DNA from 3 places in the Halomonas sp. Cn5-12 genome. Region 1 is predicted to be linked to each of the others. Evidence: predicted binding sites of a transcription regulator. Region 1 holds the regulator's gene; each other region holds the start of a gene.
The links. The regulator FNR, encoded in region 1, switches genes on or off when oxygen is low (the NO sensors DNR and NnrR bind a similar motif). The targets are predictions, from matches to a motif close to TTGATNTANATCAA.

Region 1 (7,652 bases):
CCGCGATCAGAAAAATCAGCCGCATTGTTGTACATCTGGATACGACCGTCGTTGTTCAGGTCGTTGTGGGTAATCAGGCCAGTCTCTTCCCAAGTGCGGAACCAGTCAGGGCGATCTTCATAGAGGATGGGGTTAAGAGCGGCTTCTTCATAGTTTTCCACCTGCCCAGCCATATCTGGATAGACGGTTGTAGCCAGGTTGAGACGTGCCATTGAGCCAACCGCAGGAGCGGTTAAATACAGCAGTGCGATGAAGACAAGTGCCCAGCCCGCTGACCAACGTGCATCGGCTACTTTCGGTACAGTAAAGAAGCGGATAATAACGTGGGGCAGACCGGCAGTACCGACCATCAGCGATAGAGTGAACAACACCATGTTCAGCTTGTTATCAACGTCTGCGGTGTAGTCTTGGAAACCCAGTGCATTGACCACATCGTCAAGCTTCGTGAGTAACGGAATGCCGGACTCTGTATGTGTGCTGAACATGCCGAACATCGGGATTGGGTTGCCGGTAAGCTGCATGGCGATAAACACCGCCGGGATAGTGTAGGCGATGATCAGTACCACGTACTGAGCAACCTGCGTATACGTGATGCCTTTCATACCGCCGAAAACAGCGTAAAGGAAGACGATAAACGCGGCGATCCAGATACCCCAGGTGTTGCTCACTTCTAGGAAGCGGGAGAACGCAACGCCTGCACCGGTCATCTGGCCGATAACGTAGGTCACCGAGGCTACGATCAAACACACAATCGCCACTAAACGCGCGGTGTTACTGTAGAAGCGGTCGCCGATGAAATCTGGAACGGTGAACTTGCCGAACTTACGCAGGTAAGGGGCAAGTAGCATCGCCAGGATAACGTAGCCCCCGGTCCAGCCCATCAGGAAGGTGGAGTTAGCGTAGCCGCCAGAAGCGAGCAAGCCCGCCATAGAGATAAAGGATGCCGCCGACATCCAGTCGGCCGCTGTGGCCATGCCGTTGGTGATCGGGTGTACGCCGCCACCGGCGACATAGAAGTCTTTGGTGGAGCCCGCTCGCGCCCATATCGCAATCCCGATATAGAGGGCAAACGAGGCGCCAACAAACAGTAAGTTAATTGCAAACTGGCTCATGCTGGCTTACTCCCCCAGGCCGTATTTTTTGTCGAGCGCGTTCATTCTCCAGGCGTAGAAGAAGATCAGCACGATGAAGGTAAGAATGGAGCCTTGCTGAGCAAACCAGAAGCCCAGGTCCGTTCCGCCAACGGGAATGCCCGCGAGTAGCGGACGGAACAGGATGGCACATCCATAGGAGACAAATGCCCAAACCATGAGGCATCCGAAGATTAGCCGGACGTTGGCCTTCCAGTATTCAGCAGCATTGGATTTATCGTCTGCCATTGTGTTGCTCTCCAGTTGTGATTTTTAGGGTTGGAAAGTGAACTCAAGATAGCGTTTGGTTCATCAGGGCGACCCCGCATAGAAAACCGCGCTGGGTGTTGGGCGGTAAGACAGTGTTGCCAGGCACGTCACCTTCTTATTGTTAAGCCGTCTTGTGTCGTTATTGGGTGATCGGCAAGTTATCGTCAGCGGTTTGAAGTGCGTTAGATAGGTGTCGTGCGATTACCCTGTATGACTCGTTGATAATACTGGGCAATAATTGCAAAAAATAAATCCCAGACTTTGGTATCAGGTGCTCTTTGCAAGGCAGTGAAATTGGCTGTTTTGAATATAAAGCATTATTTTTATTGATTTTTCATCGATATTTAAACGCCGTCTGAGAAGTGGTAGGACAATAGTCTATGGCTCGATTAAAAGTAATGTTTGCTACCTTAATAAGAGGCGTTTAGTTGGTTTAATTGTGTTTAAAAAGCCGCTACTTTAGTCGCTAAACGAACGTCGTTAAGACGTTCGTGCTATAGCAAAAAGTATAAATGCATTGGTTGAAAAGTAATCAAACCGTTCGTTGTCCTTCCTAATCATTGCGCTTGAGCGAGGTCACCCATGGTGGAAGTGGATCTGTCCCAGCTACCGTTTACGCTGATGGATGAGGCGGGGCGCGATCATGTTCGTCGCGGGATGGATCTTGCCTACTTTGACCGCGATGAAATTATTCTGGAGATGGGCCAGGCGGGCGAATCCGTTTTCTTGATTCATAAAGGCGAGGTCGCCGAACTTGATCCCACCCTGCCTGCTGCTAGTGCGCGCATTGGCCACTACACCGCAGGCGATTTGTTTGGCGCCATCAGTATCCTCAACGGCAAAAGCCGCTACCGCTTCCAAGCTGAACAAGAGTGCCTGTGCTATGTGATGCCTAAAGCGCTGTTTACTCAACTGTGCCGTCACTATCCACCGTTTGAGCAGTTCTTTAAGCAGTCGCTCTCACACAAAGCGCGCCTGCTCACCGAAAAACGCGCCGAAGGCGGCGTCACTATGGCGGGCTTTATGCTGGCCAAAGTGAATGAGTGTATGCGCGAGCCGCTGCTCATTGATGCCTCAAAGAGTATTCATGACGCTGTTCGACAGCTACATGATAGTCATGCGGACAGTCTACTGGTCGCTACTGCAGGCTCCCTGGGCATGGTGACCAAAACCGATCTACTCAATGGATTGGTATTGGGTAACTGCACCCAGGCAACACCGGTTGAAGCGCTGGCCAACGTCTCCTTGGTCACGGTAGCTCCCGAGCAGTACCTGTTTGAAGCGCTGATTTTAATGACCCGCCATAAAGTGGCGCGGGTGGTGGTAATGGACGGGGGGAGTGTTAAAGGCGTCGTTGAGCTAATGGACGTGTTGAGCTTCTTCTCTAGCCGTAGCTACGTGGTCAGCCTGCAGGTGGAGCAGGCCAACAGTCTGGAAGCGCTGGCGGCGGCCAGCCAGCGTACGCCGGAATTAGTGAATGCGCTGATGGCGCAGGGCGTAAAGCTGCGTTTTGCCATGGATCTGTTGGCGGCGCTGAACGGGCGCATTATGAGCAAAGCGTGGAGCTTCACAGTGCCTGAGCAGTACCACACCCAAAGCTGCTTAATGGTGATGGGCAGCGAAGGACGCGGCGAGCAGATCCTCAAAACCGATCAAGATAACGGGTTGATCTTAGCTGATGATTGCCAGTGGCCCACAGTGGCTGAGGAGATGAACACTCTAACGGAAACGCTAATCCAGCTAGGCTATCCACCTTGCCCCGGCAATATCATGGTGTCTAACCCAGAGTGGGTAGGTACGGTTTCCCAGTGGAAAAACAATATCACTAAGTGGGTCAATGCCCGAGATGGCGATAGCCTGATGAAACTAGCGATTCTATTGGACTCCCACTGCGTGGCGGGTAATCCGGCGCTACTGGATCAGGTGCGTGAAGCGCTGTTTGAGCGCTGCTCCCACGATGAACTGCTGCTCTCTTACTTTGCCCGGGCGGCACTGCGCTTCTCGACGCCGCTGACGCTATTTGGCTCGCTGAAAAAGCCCCAGCACGGTATTGATATCAAAAAAGGCGGTATTTTTCCGATAGTCCACGGTGTGCGTACGATGGCCCTTGAGCGGCGCATTAATGCGACCTCTACCTTGGACCGCTTAGATGCCTTGGCCGCCGATGGGCGGCTTGACCGCCGCTTTGCTGATGATCTAGGCGAGGCACTGGCGCTGTTTACCGAGCTACGCCTTCGTCAGCAGCTTCAGGAGTTGGATAACGCCAACCCTAAACGTACCAATCGAGTGGTCGTTCAGGAGCTCTCTTCGCTAGAACGGGACTTGTTGCGTGAAGCCCTACACATCGTGAAAGACTTTAAGCAGCGTCTTTCCCATCGTTACCATTTGGAGTATTCGTGAGCGGAATGCGCTTGTTAGATCGACATATGACCCTGTTCAGCGGTTCACTGCGCACGCTGCTTCAGCGTGAGAGCGACCGCCGTCGCTGGGCGGACTCGCCCTATGCCTGGCTGTTTCAGCCTTATATGGGGGAAGAGGCCGTGGCCATGGCGTGCCAGGTAAGCGCCGTTCAGCCCGCTGTAATGAGTGTGGCGGCGGTGGTGCTAAGCCCGCGCCAAGTGCACACCAGTCGTACGTGGGTGGCCACCTTAGTTGCATCATCGGCGCTGGCGCCTGCTACTCTGCGACGCCATCATCAGTTGCATACCACGCACTCGCCCCGTTCTCCCGATGCTGAGTGTCTGAGTGAGCTGGCGGAGTTTATTGGCAATCGGCCGTTAGTCGGGTGGCAATTAGAGAACACCATTGAGCCGCTTAATGGGCTGTTTCGAAACGTGCTGGGATTCGGGCTGCCTAACGCGCAGGTGGATATTGCCAAGCTGCACGGGCGTCAGCTACGGCGGCTGCATCCTCATATCGAAGCCAGCAGTTGCCTTGGTGATGCGCTTACCCGATGGAAACTGCCCCCATTAACCTGGCCCAGCGTGGTCAGCGAAGCCACCGCCAGCGCGTTGCTGTATCTGCGTCTTCAGCGCGAGATAGCGTTAACTGCCTAGGGTTTGTATTGGGTAGAGCTTCGTAGTGTTGTTAGAATATGCGCTGCTCCTTCACCCATCGGCAGTGCGACGATCATGTTACAACCTGACTACTTTGACCCCACTTCGTCAGACAGCGCGTCTGACGAGCCCCTTGTCCAGCAGCATGAGCTGCAGGATGCCAAGCAGAAGCGTGAATTCAACAAGTTGCAAAAACGCCTGCGGCGCGAAGTAGGGAACGCCATCATCGATTACAACATGATCGAGGATGGCGACCGGGTCATGGTGTGTCTCTCTGGTGGTAAAGATAGCTATACGATGCTGGAGATTCTGCGCAACCTACAGCGCAACGCACCGGTTAATTTTTCCCTGGTAGCGGTCAATATGGATCAGAAGCAGCCAGGTTTCCCAGAACACGTGTTGCCCCAGTACCTGGATAAGCAAGGCGTGGAATATCACATTCTGGAGCGTGATACCTACTCGGTGGTGAAGGAGAAAACCCCGGAAGGTAAAACCACCTGCGCGCTCTGCTCAAGGCTGCGGCGTGGTTCGTTGTATGGCTTTGCCGAGGAGATTGGGGCCAACAAAATTGCTTTGGGCCACCACCGGGAAGATATCCTGGAGACGCTGTTTCTCAATATGTTCTTTGGCGGCACCTTAAAAGCCATGCCACCGAAGCTGCTCTCGGATGATGGTAAAAACATCGTGATTCGCCCGCTGGCCTACTGCAAAGAGGCGGATATTGCGGAGTTTTCAAGGCTGATGGAGTTTCCGATCATTCCCTGCAACCTGTGCGGCTCTCAGCCCAATATGCAGCGCCAGGTTGTCAAAGAGATGCTGGCGGAGTGGGATAAAAAACACCCCGGCCGGTTGGAGAGTATGTTCAAAGCGGTGACCAACGTTGCCCCTTCGCAGCTTGCCGACCGTGAGCTGTTTGATTTTGCCGGTCTGGAAGCGAAGCAGGCCGCATTGATGGAGGGGCGCATTCAGGCGTTTAACGTGAGTTAACCGCTTGGGCTTCCTCTTCAGCTAGGGTGATGAGGCGCCGCATATCCAAAATATTGACCTCGCGCCCGGAGACGGCCACCACGTTTTGCTGCTGAAAGCGGCTAAGAATACGGCTAACCGTCTCCACCGCGAGGCCTAGATAGTTGCCCATATCTGCCCGTGACATGGAAAGCCGGAAGCTATAGGGGGAGTAGCCCCGGCGCCGAAAACGGTCAGAAAGTGTAATCAAAAAGCTGGCCAGCCGCTGATCGGCAGTTTTGCGTGACAGTAAACGCATCATCCGCCGGTCGTCTCGTAGTTCCTTGCTCATGCTGCGGTAAAGCTGGCCGCGCAGTTCGGGCAGCTCCTCGGAGAGCGAGTCCAAACGGTCAAACGGAATTTCGCATACCGTGGTGGTTTCCAGGGCAATCACGGTGCCGGGGTAGTGTTCTTCGTCAATCCCATCCAGACCCACCAGCTCGCTGGGTAGAAAGAAATTGGTGAGCTGGTCGTTGCCATTCCCTTCGCTAGTCACCTGCTTCAAGCTGCCAGAGCGCACCGCGTAAACGCTGGTGAAAGGATCTCCTTGGCGAAACAGCCGCTCGCCTTTTTTCAACGGCGAGCGGCGGCGGATAATCGCATCGAACTGGCTCATATCCTCAAGCTCTAGGGCAAGCGGTAGGCACAGCGAGCTTAGGCTACAGGTTTGGCAGCGCGCCTCTTGCAGCAGTGAACGTCGTTGGCTGGCAGGATATGACATGTGGTGCTCCCTTTTTATTAGCCATCATAGGCGCAGGGGGTAGGTGTCTCGATACGCTTATAAAATCTTCGAGTAGCGTTGGTTGCCCTGATGTTGCAGGTGATTATCGAAGGCCATGGCTAAGTGCCGAATCAACAGCCGTCCGGTGGGCGTAGCTTGTAAATAGAGGCCTTGGCGCACTAGCAGGCCATCCTGCTCGGCGGTTTTCAACCGTTCAAGAGCGGTTGAAAAGTAATCAGCGGCATTTATCTGCCAACGCTGGCCTATTGCTTCAAGGTCAATGGCCATATCGCACATTAAGCGCTCAATCACCTCTCTGCGCATTAGGTCATCCTTATTTAAGAGTAACCCTTTTACGGTCGCTAGCCTACCTTCATCTAAGGCAGCTTCATAGTGGGACAGCTGAGTGGGGTTTTGTGCGTAAACGTCGTCTACCCGAGAAATAGCCGACACCCCCAAACCAATCAAGTCGCACTGGGAATGGCTTGAGTATCCCTGGAAGTTGCGCTGCAGCGTACCGTAGCGCTGTGCCTGAGCCAAGCTGTCCTCTGGGCGAGCAAAGTGATCCATACCAATATGTACATAGCCCGCTTGGGTCAGCATCTCAATAGTGGTACGCAAAATAGCCAGTTTTTCATCCGCGCTGGGCAGGTCGGCTTCATTAATACGTCGTTGGGGCGCAAAGCGGGTTGGCATATGGGCATAGTTAAAGACCGACAGCCGTGCCGGGCCCAGTTCAATCACTTGGCTTAGGGTATCAGCGAAGCTTTGCTCGGTTTGAAAGGGCAGGCCATAAATTAAATCGAGGTTGAGCGAGCGAAAACCAAGCCGGTGCGCCTCATCCATCAAGGTTTCAGTGAGCACCCGTGGCTGCACGCGATTAATCGCTGCCTGCACCTGTGGGTTGAGATCCTGAACGCCCAGGCTTAAGCGATTAAAGCCCAGCGACTGCAGGTGGCGCAGGGTAAAGACATCCGCTTCGCGTGGGTCAATTTCAATAGCGTAGTCGCGGTCCGGTGCGCTCGATAAGCCAAACCGTGCATCCAGGCGGTCTATTAAATCGCTCATCTGCGCCAGGGTTAAGAACGTCGGCGTGCCGCCGCCCCAGTGCAGCTGCTGCACTGGCCGCTTTGTATCAAGATGCCGGGAGGTCAGCACCATTTCTCGATCCAGCCGAGACAAGTAGGGCTCTGCGAGGGCTGTATTTTTCGTGGCGATTTTATTGCACGCGCAGTAAAAACAGATTTTGCGACAAAAGGGCACATGAACATAAAGTGAGAGCGGCTTTTGGCTGGCATTGCTGCGTTCAAGCGCCTGGGTCATATCGTCAGCGGTGAACTGGTCGTGAAACGAGAGTGCTGTAGGGTATGAGGTGTAGCGAGGGCCGCTGGTGTCGTAGCGGCGTATCAGGGCGTCATCCCAGGCGGTGGCCTCAACCGCTGCAGAAATAGGGTGAGCGAGAGCAGCAGT
Region 2 (7,652 bases), on a different contig from region 1:
AACAGTGACCCGAAGATCACCAGGTCACTCATCAAGTAGACCCAGAAGCCAAATACTTTCGTGCCGGTCGCGTCGTGGTGCTCATGGGGCTCGGACGCGGCGCCATGATGTAGGGTATCGGTGGCCATTACGCGCGTGCCTCCACATAGTTGGTCTGTTCACGGTCAGACGCTGCGCTGCTCGGCGCAGACGTTTTGCGCTTTTCGTGCGCGCGCTCGATGCGCGCCACTTCGGCAGCGGGCACGTAGTAGTCGATATCTTCGTTGAATACACGGGCGATGAAACTGACGACAACACCTAATGCACCCACGGCTGCCAGCCACCAGATATGCCACACCAGCGCAAAGCCTAGAATCAGCGCGAAGAAGCTAATCACCGGACCCGCCACGGTATTGCGCGGCATGTGAATATCGGTGTAGGGCGCTTCGTCCAACTGCTCGTTGCTACGCTGCTTTTGCGACCAGAAGCTGTCGATGTCGCCGACTTCCGGCAGGCGCGCGAAGTTGTAGAACGGTGCAGGCGACGAGGTGGACCACTCCAGCGTGCGGCCATCCCAGGGGTCGCCGGTCAGATCTGCATTCAGCTTGCGGTCGCGGATACTGACCCAGAACTGAATGATGGTGCAGGCAATCCCCATCATGATGATCACGGCACCTACCCAGGCCAGAATCATCCAGGGTTGCCACTCAGGATTGGCGTAGGACTGCATACGGCGCACGGCACCGAAGAAGCTCAGCACGTAGAGCGGCATGAACGCGACGTAAAAGCCGATGAACCAGCACCAGAACGAGCGCTTGCCCCACTTCTCGCTCAGCGTGAAGCCGAACGCTTTCGGGAACCAGTAGGTCAGGCCCGCCATCATGCCGAACACCACGCCGCCAATGATCACGTTGTGGAAGTGGGCAATCACGAACAGGCTGTTGTGCAGGACGAAGTTGGCTGCTGGCAGCGCCAGCATCACGCCGGTCATACCGCCTAGGGTAAAGGTGATGATGAAGCCCAGGGTCCATAGCACTGGCGAGGTTAGCTCCAGGCTGCCGCGGAAGATGGTAAACAGCCAGTTGAACACCTTCACCCCGGTGGGGATGGCAATGATCATCGTCATGATGCCGAAGAAGGCATTGACGTTGGCACCGGCCCCCATGGTGAAGAAGTGGTGCAACCAGACGATGAACGACAGCAACGTAATCGCCACCGTGGCCCAGACCATGGTTTTGTAACCAAACAGGCGCTTGCGGGCGAAGGTGGCGATGACTTCAGAGAACACGCCAAAGGCCGGCAGAATCAGAATGTACACTTCCGGGTGACCCCAGGCCCAAATGAGGTTGACGTACATCATCATGTTGCCGCCAAAGTCATTGGTGAAGAAGTGCATACCGAAGTAGCGGTCAAGCGTTAGCAGCGCGATGGTCGCAGTCAGAATCGGGAACGAGGCAATAATCAGGACGTTGGCGCACAGCGACGTCCAGGTAAAAATCGGCATGCGAAACAGGGTCATGCCTTTGGTGCGCATTTTCAGAATGGTAACGAAGAAATTAATGCCGGTGAGCGTGGTGCCTATCCCGGATATTTGCAGTGCCCATATCCAGTAATCGACCCCCACCCCAGGGCTAAACTCTATCCCCGATAAAGGCGCATAAGCGAGCCAGCCGGTTTTGGCGAACTCCCCTACCACGAGGGAAATATTGACCAAAATCGCCGAGACAGCGAACAGCCAGAAACTCAGGTTATTCAAAAACGGGAAAGCAACGTCGCGGGCGCCGATTTGCAGCGGCACCACCAGGTTCATCAGGCCGATGACCATGGGCATCGCAACGAAGAAGATCATGATTACGCCGTGGGCGGTAAAGATCTGATCGTAGTGTTCAGGAGGGAGATAACCAGCAGCCCCACCGGCCGCCATGGCCAACTGGGTACGCATCATAATCGCATCGGCAAAGCCGCGAAGCAGCATCACCAAGGCCACCACAAAGTACATAATGCCGAGCTTTTTGTGGTCAACGGAGGTAAACCACTCGTTCCACAGCCAGCCCCACTTACGGTAATACGTCAATGCGCCAAGTAGCGCGGCACCCCCGATCGCCATAAAGGCAGCAACGACCATAATGATCGGTTCGTGATACGGAATTGCTTCTAACGTGAGTTTTCCAAACATGCTTAACCCCCCGCTTCAACGCTTGTGGGATGGCCGCCCATGGCGTGGTCATCACCTGCATGCTGATTGGTAACGTGGCCGATCGCGGCCTGCTGTTGAGAAGCGCTGGCGCTCTCTAGCTCGCTGGATTCACCGTGGCTATCGTGGGCGTCACTGATGGCGTCCCCGTGGCTTGCATGACCGCCGTGCCCGCTGCCTTCACCGCCGTGGAAGCTGCTGACAATCGACTCATACAGCTCGGGCGTGACCGCCGAGAAGTACTCCACCGGGTGGTATTCACTCGGCTCTGCCAGGGCGTTGTAGCCCTCAGGGAAGGTAAGGGTGTCATCGGCTGTGCGCACGTTTTCCACCCAGGCATCGAATTCCGCCGGAGAGGTGACGTGGGCATCGAAGGTCATCCCAGAGAAGCCAGCGCCGCTGTAGTTGGTGGAACGGCCGGGGTAGACGCCCTCTTCGTCGGCAATCAGGTGAACGTCGTTATCCATGCCCGCCATGGCGTAAATCTGGCTGCCTAAACGTGGAATGAAGAACGCGTTCATTACCGAGCCAGAACTCACTCGGAAGCGCACTGGGGTATCTACCGGGAACGCCAGTTCATTGACGCTAGCAATGCCCTGTTCGGGGTAGATGAACAGCCACTTCCAATCCAGCGCCACGGCTTGAATCTCCATGGGCGCCACGTCGCTCTCAAGCGGTTTGTGGGGGTCTAGGCTGTGGGAGGTTTTCCAGGTGAGGAACGCCAGAACGGCAATGATCAAGCAGGGAACGGTCCAAACGGCCGCTTCGATGGCATTGGAGTGCGCCCAGTCCGGCAGATACTTGGCAACGCGATTGCTGCGCCGATAGCGCCAGCCAAACAGCAGCGTCATCACAATCACCGGAATGACCACAATCAGCATCAGCCCAAAGGAGGTCAAAATCAGCGAGCGCTGCTCAACGCCAATCTGCCCCTTGGGATCCAGCAATGCAGAACTGCAGCCCGTTAACAGCAAGCACAATACGACGAGCACAAAAGTGCCTCGCCTGCGCCAGTGGGTAGGTAGTTGCATGGTGTGATCTCATCAGAGAGTTGTCTAAAACAGCCCACTATCTAGCCGACTAAATAGCCAGCTAAGTAGCAAGCTAACTATCACCCCATACTTTTCCCAGAACAGTGAGCGCAACTGCGTTGCTCCGGGAAAAATATGCGCCACCTTATGGGGTTAGTGGCGAGCCTTGGCCGTGCACCTTGCGTGCATCAACTAAGACGAAAGTATTTTCTATTGATCTGGGTCAATCAGAAAGAGACGCTATGCCGCACCCTGCGCACCCGTTTGGGCACAGGGCACTGGGGAGTAGTGGCTGAGGAGTGGCTGTTGTTAGGCGAGCGAGATGCTCAGCGTGGACAGCGGGTGGCGCTCTAACAAGCCCGGGGCACGCTCGTCGTCGGTGACGACGATATCGAAATCCTCCAGCGAGGCAAAATAGGCCGGACGCACCACGCCGAACTTACTGGCATCGACAATCAAAAGCCGCTGCATCGCGGTGGCAATCGCCGCCTGCTTAGGCCCGACTTCATGAAAATGGAAGCAGCTTACTCCCCGTTCGCAATCCACCCCAGCGGCGGAGATCAGCGCTTTATTGATGCCCAAACGCTCGATAGCTGCGCCCATACCGTCGCTGCCAAATGATTGGGAGGAAGCGTAGAACAGCCCGCCCAGCAGCACTAGGCGCACATTGGGCAGCGCTGCCACGGCGTTGGCAACGTTAAGGGCATAGGTGACCACCGTTAATTCATGAAAACGGCTTAGCTGGCTGAGCAGTGGAATCAACGTCGAGCCGCAGTCGATAAACAGCGTGTCGCCCTCTTCAATAAAGCTGGCCGCACGCTGGCAAAGACGCTGTTTGACCTGATAGTGGCTCGATTGCTGCTCAGTAAGGTCGTATACCGGCGTCACGCCGGGGCAGCTTGCCATCACTAGCCGCCCACCCAGCAGGCTAATGGCTGAAGGTTGCGTTGAAAGATCCCGACGAATGGTCATTTCGGAGACTCCGCACAGCTCGGCGGCATCGCGAAGATGCAGTGTTCCCCCGCTAGCCAACGCTTCTTGCAACATCGCCATGCGCTGTGCGCTCCGGTCATTCATAGCAGGCATCTCCTTATGATGCATGTTGTTATCGATGTTAGACCCAACTGGGCTACCTATGCTGCGTCAGCCCCTTACTGATTTCCACTGCGACACAGCGTTAGACTCCGCCATGATGCGCTTATCACATTTAAACAGCGTTGATGTGACAATGCTTGCAAATCAACGTTAAAAAAATAACACTCAATGTTATAATTTTAACATTACGCCAGCCCACACGACTCATAACGTCGGTACGCCAGTCGCCCTTGCACCGAGATACAACCCTGTTGAGGCTTCCATGACTGCTTTATCCCACTCTCGTTCTTCTTCGTTCGTCACGCTTGGCGCTGGCGTTTTACTGACAAGTGCTGCCTTGGCAACTCCAGCGTTTGCCGACGATGCCGAGCCGCACACCCTTGACCGCCTTTGGTCGTTTGCCAACGTCTCAGTCAACTATCTCGACTGGTCGAACGGCACCGAAGCGCGCACTGCTAGCAACGCAGCGAAAAGCGACTTTACGTATGTTGAAATCGAAGGCGGCGTTGGCTTTAGCTGGGGCGAGTTCTACGGCTTCTTCGATTTCGAGAATCCGACCAATGATCAATTCGACCAAGCCAGCGGCGGTAAAGACAACTTCCGCACCGCTGGTAAAGTGACCTCGCACATCTACCTGGGCGACAGCCCGCTGTCGATTTACGCCCATCTGTACGATTTCCGCGACTACGGGTTCAACGCTCGCGAGCAGGACCAAATTCTTGGGTTAGGCTACCGCACCACGTTCGATAACGGCCTATGGTTCAAGCCGTTTATTGGTGCAGCACGCGTACAGAGCGATGGCTACACTGGCATGAATGGCTATATGGCCGGCTGGGTTGCGGGCTACGACTTTACCGCCCTGAACCAGAACTTCAGCGTCACCAACTGGCACGAGCAGACCTTCGGTCGTGACGATGAGTATCTTTCTCAGAACTATGTGAATGGTACCGCTGGCAGCGTGGGCACTAACGGCGCGCTTAGCCTGTGGTGGCACCCTTCCGACTTAATTACCACCGGCGTGCAGTATCGCTACTCAGACAATAAGCTGGGTACCCCGAACGCTTATCAAAACGCGATGATCTACTCAGTGAAGTTGAACTTACTGTAATCGCTCACACTCCTCACGATCCGAAGGTACTCCCATGACCCTCATCATGAGCCTGGTTGGCATGGTCACTCTGGTGGCCATTGCGCTTGTTTTCTCCTATGACCGCAAGTCGATTCGGCTGCGCACCGTGCTGGGTGCCTTTGCCATCCAAGCCGGTATCGGTGCGTTTGTGCTCTACGTGCCGTTCGGCCAGGCGGTGCTGCAAGCCATTTCCGCTGGTGTTAGCCAGGTGCTGGTGTACGCCAACGACGGTATCGGCTTTTTGTTTGGTGGCCTTGCCGATGTAGAAAACGTCGGTTTTGTCTTCGCCATCAAAGTACTGCCGGTCATCATCTTCTTCTCGTCGCTGATTGCCGTGCTCTACTACCTAGGCATCATGCAGTGGGTCATTCGGATTCTGGGCGGCGCACTGCAAAAAGCACTAGGCACCTCGCGTACCGAATCGCTTTCGGCAACGGCAAACATCTTCGTTGGCCAAACCGAAGCCCCGCTGGTGGTGCGTCCGTTTATTGCCCGCATGACGCCTTCGCAGCTATTTGCGGTGATGTGTGGCGGCTTAGCATCGGTAGCCGGTTCCGTTCTGGCGGGCTACGCAGCGCTGGGCATTCCCATGGAGTATCTGGTGGCGGCCTCTTTCATGGCGGCGCCTGGCGGCCTGCTGTTCGCCAAGCTGATCATGCCGGAAACCCAGAACGTGGAAGATAGCGACAGCGTTTCCAAGGTCGATGAAGAGCTGAAAGAGCAGGACGACAAGCCTACCAACGTACTGGATGCCGCGGCGTCCGGCGCGACCTCCGGCCTGATGCTGGCAGCCAACGTGGGTGCCATGCTGCTGGCGTTCATCGGCTTGATCGCGCTGATCAACGGCATTTTAGGTGGCGTTGGCGGCTGGTTCGGCTTTGAATCGCTGAGCCTCGAGCTGATTCTCGGCTGGCTGTTTGCGCCGCTGGCGTTCCTGCTCGGCGTGCCGTGGGAAGAGGCAACGCTGGCAGGTTCTTTCATCGGCCAAAAGCTGGTGGTCAACGAGTTCGTGGCCTATATCAACCTCGCTCCCTATATCGATGGGGAACAGGTGGTGGCGGCGACGGGTCAACTGATGACCCCGCACACCATGGCGATTCTCTCCTTTGCGCTATGTGGCTTTGCCAACCTGTCGTCCATTGCGATTCTGCTGGGCGGCTTGGGTAGCATTGCGCCCACGCGTCGCAAAGAGATTGCCCGCTTCGGTGTGAAAGCCGTTTTGGCCGGTACGCTCTCTAATTTGATGTCGGCATCCATTGCTGGCTTCTTTATTGCGCTGGGCAACCTGACGGCTTAACGCAGCGAGTACGACACCATGCAACGGGCGCTGCTATGTTTTCGCAGTGCCCGTTTTGTCTTTTATTGATTTGCGAGAATTTCATGAACGCGACTGCCTCCCCCCAGCTTACTCAAGCCCAACTCACCCAAGCCGCTCGCCAAGCGTTGACGCTGATGGATTTGACCAGCCTGAACGACAGCGACACCGACAGCGTGATCGAAGCGTTGTGCCAGCAGGTAAAAACGCCGTTCGGCAACCCGGCGGCGGTGTGCGTTTACCCGCAGTTCATCGTCACCGCTGCCCGCGCGCTCAGCGCCCACAAGCTGGAGAGCCAAGTCAAGATCACCACGGTCACCAACTTCCCCCACGGCGGCGACGATATCATGGGCGCTGCCCGTGAAACCCGCGAAGCGGTGGCGTCTGGCGCTCACGAAGTCGACGTGGTGTTTCCTTACCGTGCGCTGATGGCAGGCGATGAAGAGACCGGCCGCGAGCTGGTAGAAATGTGTAAAGCCGCCTGCGGCGGACAAGCCCAGCTAAAAGTCATCATCGAATCTGGCGAACTCAAAGAGCCTGCGCTTATCCAACGCGCTAGCGAGCTGGCCATCGAAGGTGGCGCGGACTTTATCAAAACTTCCACCGGTAAAGTACCGGTCAACGCTACCCTGGAAGCCGCCGAGATCATGCTAAAAGCCATCAAAGCCAGCGGTAAAAATGTCGGTTTCAAAGCCGCTGGTGGCGTTCGCACCGCCGAAGAGGCGGCCCAGTACCTGGCGCTGGCTGCCGACATCATGGGCCCACAGTGGGTGACGCCCGAGCACTTCCGGTTCGGTGCATCCAGCCTGCTGAATAACTTATTGAACACGCTAAACGGCAATGCCGATGCCGCGACCAATGGAGGCTACTAAATGTCGTCAAACGCATCTCACCACGCCCTGCTTCCCC
Region 3 (7,652 bases), on a different contig from region 1:
GTACTGTCGGCACAGGAACCATATTTCACGGGCTTTTTTCTGGCCGACGATTCTCGCCATGTAGGAAGCCCCGTAGCCCCCGTCAAACGACCCCACCTTGGGGCCCGTTTGCCCGAAAACGGCGTTGTCGGCGGCGATGGTCAGGTCACACATCATGTGCAGCACGTGGCCACCGCCAATGGCGTAGCCCGCCACCATGGCGATGATAGGTTTGGGGCAGGTGCGAATGTCACGCTGGAAATCCAGCACGTTGAGGTGATGGGTGCCCGCCTCGTCGCGGTAGCCGCCGTAGTCGCCACGAATGCGCTGGTCGCCCCCGGAGCAAAAGGCCTGGTCGCCCGCCCCGGTCAGCAGAATCGCGCCGATGGCACTGTCGTGGCGCGCGCGGCCCAGGGCATGGATCATCTCGCTCACCGTTTGCGGGCGAAACGCATTGCGCACCTCAGGGCGATTGATGGTGATCCGGGCAATACCCTCTTCAGCGGTGTGATAGAGGATGTCCTGGTACTCCTGCGAGGCGTCCTGCCACTTGATGGGGGCATACAGCGCCTGTTCCGTGAGTCCTTCGATCATGCTGACCTCGTGCTTTATCAGGGGTGTGCGTTCTTTTTGATGCGGACGTGTTCGCGGGCGGGCCTCAGCGCAGCCAGCCCACGACCACCAGAGCCAGCGCCAACAGGCTCAGCAGGGCCGCCAGGCCGTACATCAGCCATTTGTTGCGGGTGTCCTGGCCCAGGCTCAGGTCGAATAGGCCATGGCGCAGCCGGTGGGCGGCATGAAACAGCGGCAAGCACACGGCGGCGCCGATGAACAGCACGCCGGGCAGGCTGAACAGCAGGCGGGAGGCCCGCTCGTGGCCAAGCGCCTCGGCGGGCAGCAGGCCCAGCGGCAGCAACAGCCCGATGAACAGAATCACCGCAGGCAAGACCACGGCAAAACAGACGCCCCCGGCACTGAACAGCCCCCACCACAGGGGTTCGTCATAGGCTTGCCGAGGCTGACCCAAGGGTGCTTTTTGATGTGAGGTTTTCATGCGCCGCCCCTCCCCAAGAGCCAGAACAACACGACCGCCACTGCCACGACCCCCGCCCACTGGCCAGCAACGATGGCACCAGCGGGCACGCTGTGCCCCGCCACGCGCAGCGGCATGACCCGAGGAAACAGCACGAAGAAGGTGGCCGCGTGATAGAGGCTGGCCACCAGCGCCAGCGCGTTCAGCAATAGCACCAGCGGCGAGCCCATGAAGGCCACCCAGCCTTGCCAGCTCGCCGGGCCCTGCAACAGCGCGAACACCCCTGCCAACAGGCAGAGAATGAAAAACACCAGCGGCACCACCGTGGCTTCGCGCAGCATATAGCGCTTGAAGAAACCGTGCTTCAGCCACCAGTTGCGCTTCAAGGGCGGCAGTCGTTGTGATGATGATTTTTCCATATCCAATCTCCTACACCTTTTCTAACTGAGCTATCTCAGTTAGTGACGGATATTCGATACCGTTGAGTGGGGCAGGTTGTAGCGAGGGTCTTTCGCCAAGGATGGCGAAAGTAGCGCCCATGGATGGGTTCACAGCGCCCTCGCGGAAACCTGCCGCACGGCAACGCGGCTTGGTTACCCCTACCCCTTGAACAGCGCGATCAGCGTATGTTTGGCGGCCTCGACCTTGCCCTGATTGACCGCAGCGGCCGGGTCGACGTGCTTGGGGCATACCTGCGAGCAGAAGCCCACGAAGGTACAGCTCCAGACACCATCATGGCGGTTGAGCTGCGCCATGCGCTGGCGTTTGCCCTGATCCCGGCTGTCCAGGTTGTAACGGTGCGCCAGGGTCAGCGCCGCAGGCCCCAGAAACTCCGGGTTCAAACCAAACTGCGGGCACGCCGAATAGCACAGGCCACAGTTGATGCAGTTGGCAAACTGCCGATAGCGCGCCAGCTGTTCAGGCGTTTGTGTGTGGGGCTGCGCCTGGCCGGGGTCGAAGGTCTGTACCGGATCCTGTTCGATCAGGTAGGGCTTCACCGCCGCCAGGTGCTCCAGGAACAGCGCCATATCCACGACCAGGTCCCGCTGCACGGGGAAGTGCGCCAGCGGTTCGATACGAATCTCGTCAGGGTAGTCGCGTAGGAAGGTTTTACAGCCCAGCTTGGGAATGCCGTTGACCATGACGCCGCAGGAGCCACAAATCGCCATTCGGCAAGACCAGCGGTAGCTCAGCGTGCTGTCCTGCTGCTCCTTGATATGGTTCAACGCGTCGAGAAGCGAGGTGCTGTCCTCCACCGCAACGTCGTAGGTTTGCCAGTAGGGTTCCGCTGCGCTGTCGGGCAGGTAACGCTTGATACTGATGTGCTTGTTCATGCCTTGCCTCCCTTGGCCGCATCCCCGTAAACCCGCGCGGCCGGGGCCGAAAAGCGGGTATCCACCGCCTGCCAGCGCAGCTCGGCGGGCGCATCACCCTGGTAAAACACCTGGCTATGCTTGAGATAGCCTACGTCGTCGCGGGCCTGCAGGCCCTCGTCCAGACGCTGGTGGGCACCCCGGGATTCGCGACGCTCCAACGCGGCCAGGCACGACGCCTCGGCGATCTCCAGCCCGTAGCCAAACTCCAGGCACTCCAGCAGCTCGGTATTGAAGATCTTGCTGGTGTCACTGACCCGCACCTGGGCATAGCGCTGGCGCAGCTGGCGAAGGGTGTCCAACGCCTGCTGCATGCCTGCTTCGGTGCGGTAAATGCCGCAGCCGCTCTCCATGGCCTGCACCATGGCGTGCTTGAGCGTCACCCAGGATTCACCGCTGCCCTGGCCATCGCAGAGCGTGGCCAACCGCGCCTGCTGCCGCTGGGCCTGCGCCTGCAAGACCGGCAGCGCCACCCAGTCGGTGCGGGCAGCCCGCTGGCTGGCCTGCTCCCCGGCCAAGCGGCCAAAGACCAGCAGCTCGGTCAGCGAGTTGGAGCCCAGCCGGTTGGCCCCATGCAGGCCTACCGAGGCACACTCCCCGGCGGCGTACAGCCCCGCGATGGTGGTTTCGCACTGGGGATCGGTTTCGATGCCGCCCATAGTGTAGTGCACCGCAGGCCGAATCGGGATCGGCTCCTTGACGGGGTCGACATTGATATAAGATTTGGCCAGCTCGCAGATGAACGGCAGGCGCTCATGTAGATAGTCGGCACCCAGGTGGCGAAGGTCGAGATAGACCACGTCGCTGTCGCCAAACTTGCCGGTGCGTCCGGCCTGCTGCTCCTGCCAGAACGCCTGGGAGAGCTTGTCCCGAGGCCCCAGCTCCATGTACTTGTTTTCCGGCTTGCCCAGGGGTGTTTCCGGCCCCAGGCCGTAGTCCTGCAGGTAGCGGTAACCCTCCTTGTTGAGCAGAATACCGCCCTCCCCCCGGCACGCTTCGGTGATCAGGATGCCCGAGCCGGGCAGGCCGGTGGGGTGGTACTGCACGAACTCCATGTCGCGCAGCGCCACGCCGTGGCGGTAGGCCATGGCCATGCCGTCACCGGTGACGATGCCCGCATTGGTATTGAAGCGGAATAGCCGCCCCGCCCCGCCGGTGGCCAGCACCACCGCCTTGGCACGCAACAGCAGCAGCTCACCCGTGGCGACCTGCAGAGCAATGACGCCCACCACGGCCCCTTCGTGCACGGCCAGGTCCAGTACGAAGTACTCGTCGAAGCGTTCGATCTCGGGGTATTTCAGCGAGGTCTGAAACAGCGTGTGCAGCATATGGAAGCCGGTCTTGTCGGCAGCAAACCAGGTGCGCGCGGTTTTCATACCACCAAAGCGGCGCACCTGTATGCGGCCATCGGGCTGGCGGCTCCAGGGGCAGCCCCAGCGCTCCATCTGCACCAGCTCCTGGTAGGCGTGGCGCACGAAGTAGTCCACCACGCCCTGCTCCACCAGCCAGTCACCCCCGGAAACCGTGTCGTCGAAGTGCGCCTGAAACGAGTCCTCGTCACTGGTCACCGCCGCCGCGCCCCCTTCGGCCGCCACCGTGTGGGAACGCATGGGATACACCTTGGACACCAGCGCAATGCGCTGCGCGTGACCGCTCTGTTTGGCCTGCTCGGCGGCCGCGATGGCGGCCCGCAGGCCCGCGCCCCCACCGCCGACGATGACGATATCCACATCCTGCTGCTGCATGGCACCCCCTTGTGCGGCTGCACTACTCATGACGTACTTCTCATGACGCGATTCCGGCCTGCGCACGGCCTGCCGCCCTGCTGATGAAGCGACGTTATCACAGCCCGACAGGCCTTCGGCGTTGATCTAAAGCATGATTGATATAGATCAAATAAACCGCGACTTGCCTTGCCTATGCTTTCCCTGACACCCGTGAAACACCACGCTGAACCTTATCTCTGCTGTGCTCACTCAGGCAAGGCGCTACGGCTTGCCGATAACTTATCGAGAGGTCGCCATGAACCTTAGCGCTTCGCTCCGCTCTCGCTGGCCGCTGCTCGCGCCACTGGCCACCACGCTGGTGATCGCCCTGCTGCCTACCCCGGCCGGGCTACCGCCCCATGCCTGGTACTTCTTTGCCATCTTTTTAGGCTGCGTGGTCGGCCTGATTCTGGAACCCCTGCCCGGCGCGGTCATCGGGCTGGTCGGCGTCACCTTGGTAGCGCTGCTTTCCCGCTGGGTGCTGTTCTCCCCGGAGCAGCTGGCCAACGACGGCTTCAACGCCACCAACCAGGCCTTCGCCTGGGCGGTCTCGGGGTTCACCAACGCTACCGTCTGGCTGATTTTCGGTGCCTTCATGTTTGCCCTGGGGTATGAAAAGACCGGGCTGGGGCGGCGGATCTCGCTGTGGCTGGTGCACGCCATGGGCAAGCGCACGCTGACCCTGGGCTACGCGGTGATGATCGCCGATGGCATTCTGGCCCCTTTCACACCCTCCAATACGGCGCGCAGCGCAGGCACCATCTATCCGGTCATTCGTAACCTGCCGCCGCTGTACGACTCGCACCCCAATGACCCCAGCATGAAGCGTATGGGCAGCTTCCTGATGTGGACCGCCATTGCGGCCACCTGCGTGACCAGCTCGATGTTTCTCACCGCCTTGGCGCCGAACCTGCTGGCCATCGCGCTCACCGAAAGCGCCACGGGCATCCATATCAGTTGGGGGCAGTGGTTCATGGCGGTGGTGCCGGTGGGGGTCCTTCTGCTGCTGTTGGTGCCGCTGCTGTGCTACTGGCTGTGCGCCCCGGAGGTAAAGGCCGGGCATGAGATCTCCGACTGGGCGAAAGGGGAGCTGCAGAACCTGGGCCCACTGACCCGCCACGAAATCGTGCTGGTTATCATGGTGGTCACCGCGCTGCTGCTATGGATCTTCGCTGGCGACCGGGTATCGGCGTCGCTGGTGGGGCTGGTGGTCATCTGCGGCATGCTGCTGACCGGCATGGTGAGCTGGAACGACATTCTCGACAACCGCGCCGCCTGGAACACCTTCGTGTGGTTTGCCACCCTGGTGGCTCTGGCGGGTGGCTTGAGCCAGGTGGGCTTCGTGGGCTGGTTCGGTAACCTGGTAGGTGGGCAGATCAGCCACTTCGACCCGCTGCTGGCCATGGTCGCCCTGGTGGTCATCTTCTATGTTCTGCACTACTTCTTCGCCAGCATCACCGCCCACGTGACTGCCCTGCTGCCGGTCATGCTGGCGGCGGCGTCAGGCATTGCAGGGCTGGACATGCAGCTGTTCATTCTGCTGTTGCTGCCCACCCTGGGCTTCATGGGCATCCTGACCCCTTATGGCACCGGCCCCAGCCCGGTGTATTACGGCAGCGGCTACTTGCCCAGCGCGCTGTACTGGCGCCTGGGGGCCATCTTCGGGCTGCTGTTCCTGGTGGCCTGGCTGGCCATTGGTCTGCCCTGGCTACTGCTGATTCAGTGAGCCACGTACTGACTCAGTGCACCATGCGCTTGCCGCGCCTCAGCGCGGCAGCGTCTGTGCCAAGTGCTGTGCCAGTTGCTGTGACAAGTGCCCTACCATGGCCTTGGGGTGTTCCACATGCAGGTTATGGCCGCCCGGCAGCGCCCAGTGGCGCAGGCGCGGCGCGTGCTGCGTCAGGCGATTGGCCAGGGTGTTGAACTTATGGTCCCGCAGGCCGGAGAAATAGCCCACTGGCAGGTCGGTCTCGGCCAGCCACTGCCAGAGAGAGGGCTGCCGACCCAGCGAGGTGGCCCGCAGCATGTGCGCCACGGCGGGGCCATGGTTGGCCAACCGGCGCTGAATCTGACGCTGGCGCTGTGAGGCCGTCAAATCGGCAAACACCGGCTGCTGGTACCATGCTGTCAGCACGTCGGCCAGCGGCGACTGCTCAAAACGCTGCGCCCAGTGCTCATCGTGGGCGCGGCGCGCTTCCCGCTCTGGCGCGGCCAGCCCGGGGTGCGCGCTCTCCAACCACAGCGCCTCCAGACCGGCGGGCCGTTGGCTGGCATGATAGAGCGCCAGTCGGCCACCCAGGGAGTAGCCCAGCAGGCCATAACGCCCCACGCCCGCCTCGGCCAGCGTGCCGCTGAGCCAGTCATGAAAATCCGCAAAAGAGCCTACTGCAGGCGTGATGGGCTGCCCATGCCCCGGCAGGTTCAGCGCCAGGCAGCGCACGCCCGGCTGCGCTTGCTCCAGCGCCTCGCCAAGCGCCTGCCAATCGTCCCTATCGCCCAGCAGGCCGTGCAGCATTACCAGCGTAAAAGGCGGCGAAGGGTCAGGATGCATGGGCTGCCTCCCGGAGCCACGCGCCCAAGGCTTGCAGCGCATCGGTGGCCTGCTGATGGGGCACCGTGACCTCGATCAGCGTCACCCCGGCTTCCAGCGCCTGGGTGTAGGCCTCGCCAAACGCCGCCAGCGTGGTCGGTGCGGCATAGTTCAGGTGAAACATGCGCGCCGCATGCTCGAACGCGAGCCCGTGGGGTTGGCGATAGTAGCGCTCCAGCAGGTCGCCTTCGTCCGGCACCGGCAGCATGTGGAAAATGCTGCCGCCATCGTTATTCAGCACCACCACGACCAGCGGCGCTTTGGCCCTGGCCAGCAGCGCCAGGCTGTTGAGGTCGTGAAGCGCGCTGGTGTCGCCCAGAATCACCGTGGTGGGTTCATCGGTCGTGCAGGCCAACCCGTACGCAGAGGCCAGCAGCCCATCGATGCCCGAAGCCCCGCGATTGGCCATCACCCGCAGCGGCGTCGAACGGGTCGAGCCCAGCATGTTCATCAGCCGGGCGGGCAGGCTGTTGCCCACGAACAGCGCCCCTCTGGCCAGTTGCGACACCTGATGACACACCCCCAGCTCGGAAAACTCCGCCGTATAGCGTTCGATGCCCTGGCGGGTACGCTGCTGAAGGCGCGCCAGGGTATGCCAGGGGGGCTGGGCGGGCCCGGCGGGCAGCGTGGCGATGGCCTCGGCGGGCGTGCACACCAGCCGCTGGGTAAGGGTGAAGTCCGGGTCCAGGCGCTGGGGTAACGGGTCGACCAGCCACGCCTGCTGCCAGGGGTGGCTTGCAATCATCTGGGTCAGGCGCTTGGAAATCAGCCTGCCGCCAAACTGCAGCAGCACGTTGGCGCGGCCCAGCTCGGCGCTGACCTGCGGGTCCTGAAGGGCCAGGTCCATGTGCACCAGGTGGCGCGGGTCGCCGTGCAGCTGGCTTTGCAGGTCGGCCAACAGCGGCCAGCCC

Region 2: a site for FNR is predicted at 3,418-3,431, ahead of cyoA (ubiquinol oxidase subunit II). Genes of this name have one in related genera too.
Region 3: a site for FNR is predicted at 4,268-4,281, ahead of frdA (fumarate reductase (quinol) flavoprotein subunit). Genes of this name have one in related genera too.

Annotation. Positions count from the first base shown of each region.
Region 1 covers NZ_JAKGAY010000006.1:51,263-58,914, reverse strand. Annotated here, with positions in the region: gene L1249_RS05390 (sodium:solute symporter family protein) at 1-1,112, opposite strand, end outside; gene L1249_RS05385 (DUF4212 domain-containing protein) at 1,119-1,379, opposite strand; gene L1249_RS05380 (putative nucleotidyltransferase substrate binding domain-containing protein) at 1,983-3,800, shown strand; gene L1249_RS05375 (DNA polymerase III subunit epsilon) at 3,806-4,456, shown strand; gene ttcA (tRNA 2-thiocytidine(32) synthetase TtcA) at 4,532-5,443, shown strand; gene fnr (fumarate/nitrate reduction transcriptional regulator Fnr) at 5,430-6,182, opposite strand; gene hemN (oxygen-independent coproporphyrinogen III oxidase) at 6,240-7,652, opposite strand, start outside.
Region 2 covers NZ_JAKGAY010000035.1:8,614-16,265, reverse strand. Annotated here, with positions in the region: gene cyoC (cytochrome o ubiquinol oxidase subunit III) at 1-128, opposite strand, end outside; gene cyoB (cytochrome o ubiquinol oxidase subunit I) at 128-2,155, opposite strand; gene cyoA (ubiquinol oxidase subunit II) at 2,158-3,204, opposite strand; gene L1249_RS14960 (DeoR/GlpR family DNA-binding transcription regulator) at 3,514-4,281, opposite strand; gene L1249_RS14955 (outer membrane protein OmpK) at 4,562-5,407, shown strand; gene L1249_RS14950 (NupC/NupG family nucleoside CNT transporter) at 5,442-6,725, shown strand; gene deoC (deoxyribose-phosphate aldolase) at 6,809-7,615, shown strand; gene deoA (thymidine phosphorylase) at 7,616-7,652, shown strand, end outside.
Region 3 covers NZ_JAKGAY010000032.1:20,800-28,451, forward strand. Annotated here, with positions in the region: gene menB (1,4-dihydroxy-2-naphthoyl-CoA synthase) at 1-573, opposite strand, end outside; gene frdD (fumarate reductase subunit FrdD) at 638-1,033, opposite strand; gene L1249_RS14465 (fumarate reductase) at 1,030-1,431, opposite strand; gene L1249_RS14470 (succinate dehydrogenase/fumarate reductase iron-sulfur subunit) at 1,612-2,346, opposite strand; gene frdA (fumarate reductase (quinol) flavoprotein subunit) at 2,343-4,130, opposite strand; gene L1249_RS14480 (anion permease) at 4,408-5,877, shown strand; gene menH (2-succinyl-6-hydroxy-2,4-cyclohexadiene-1-carboxylate synthase) at 5,917-6,702, opposite strand; gene menD (2-succinyl-5-enolpyruvyl-6-hydroxy-3-cyclohexene-1-carboxylic-acid synthase) at 6,692-7,652, opposite strand, start outside.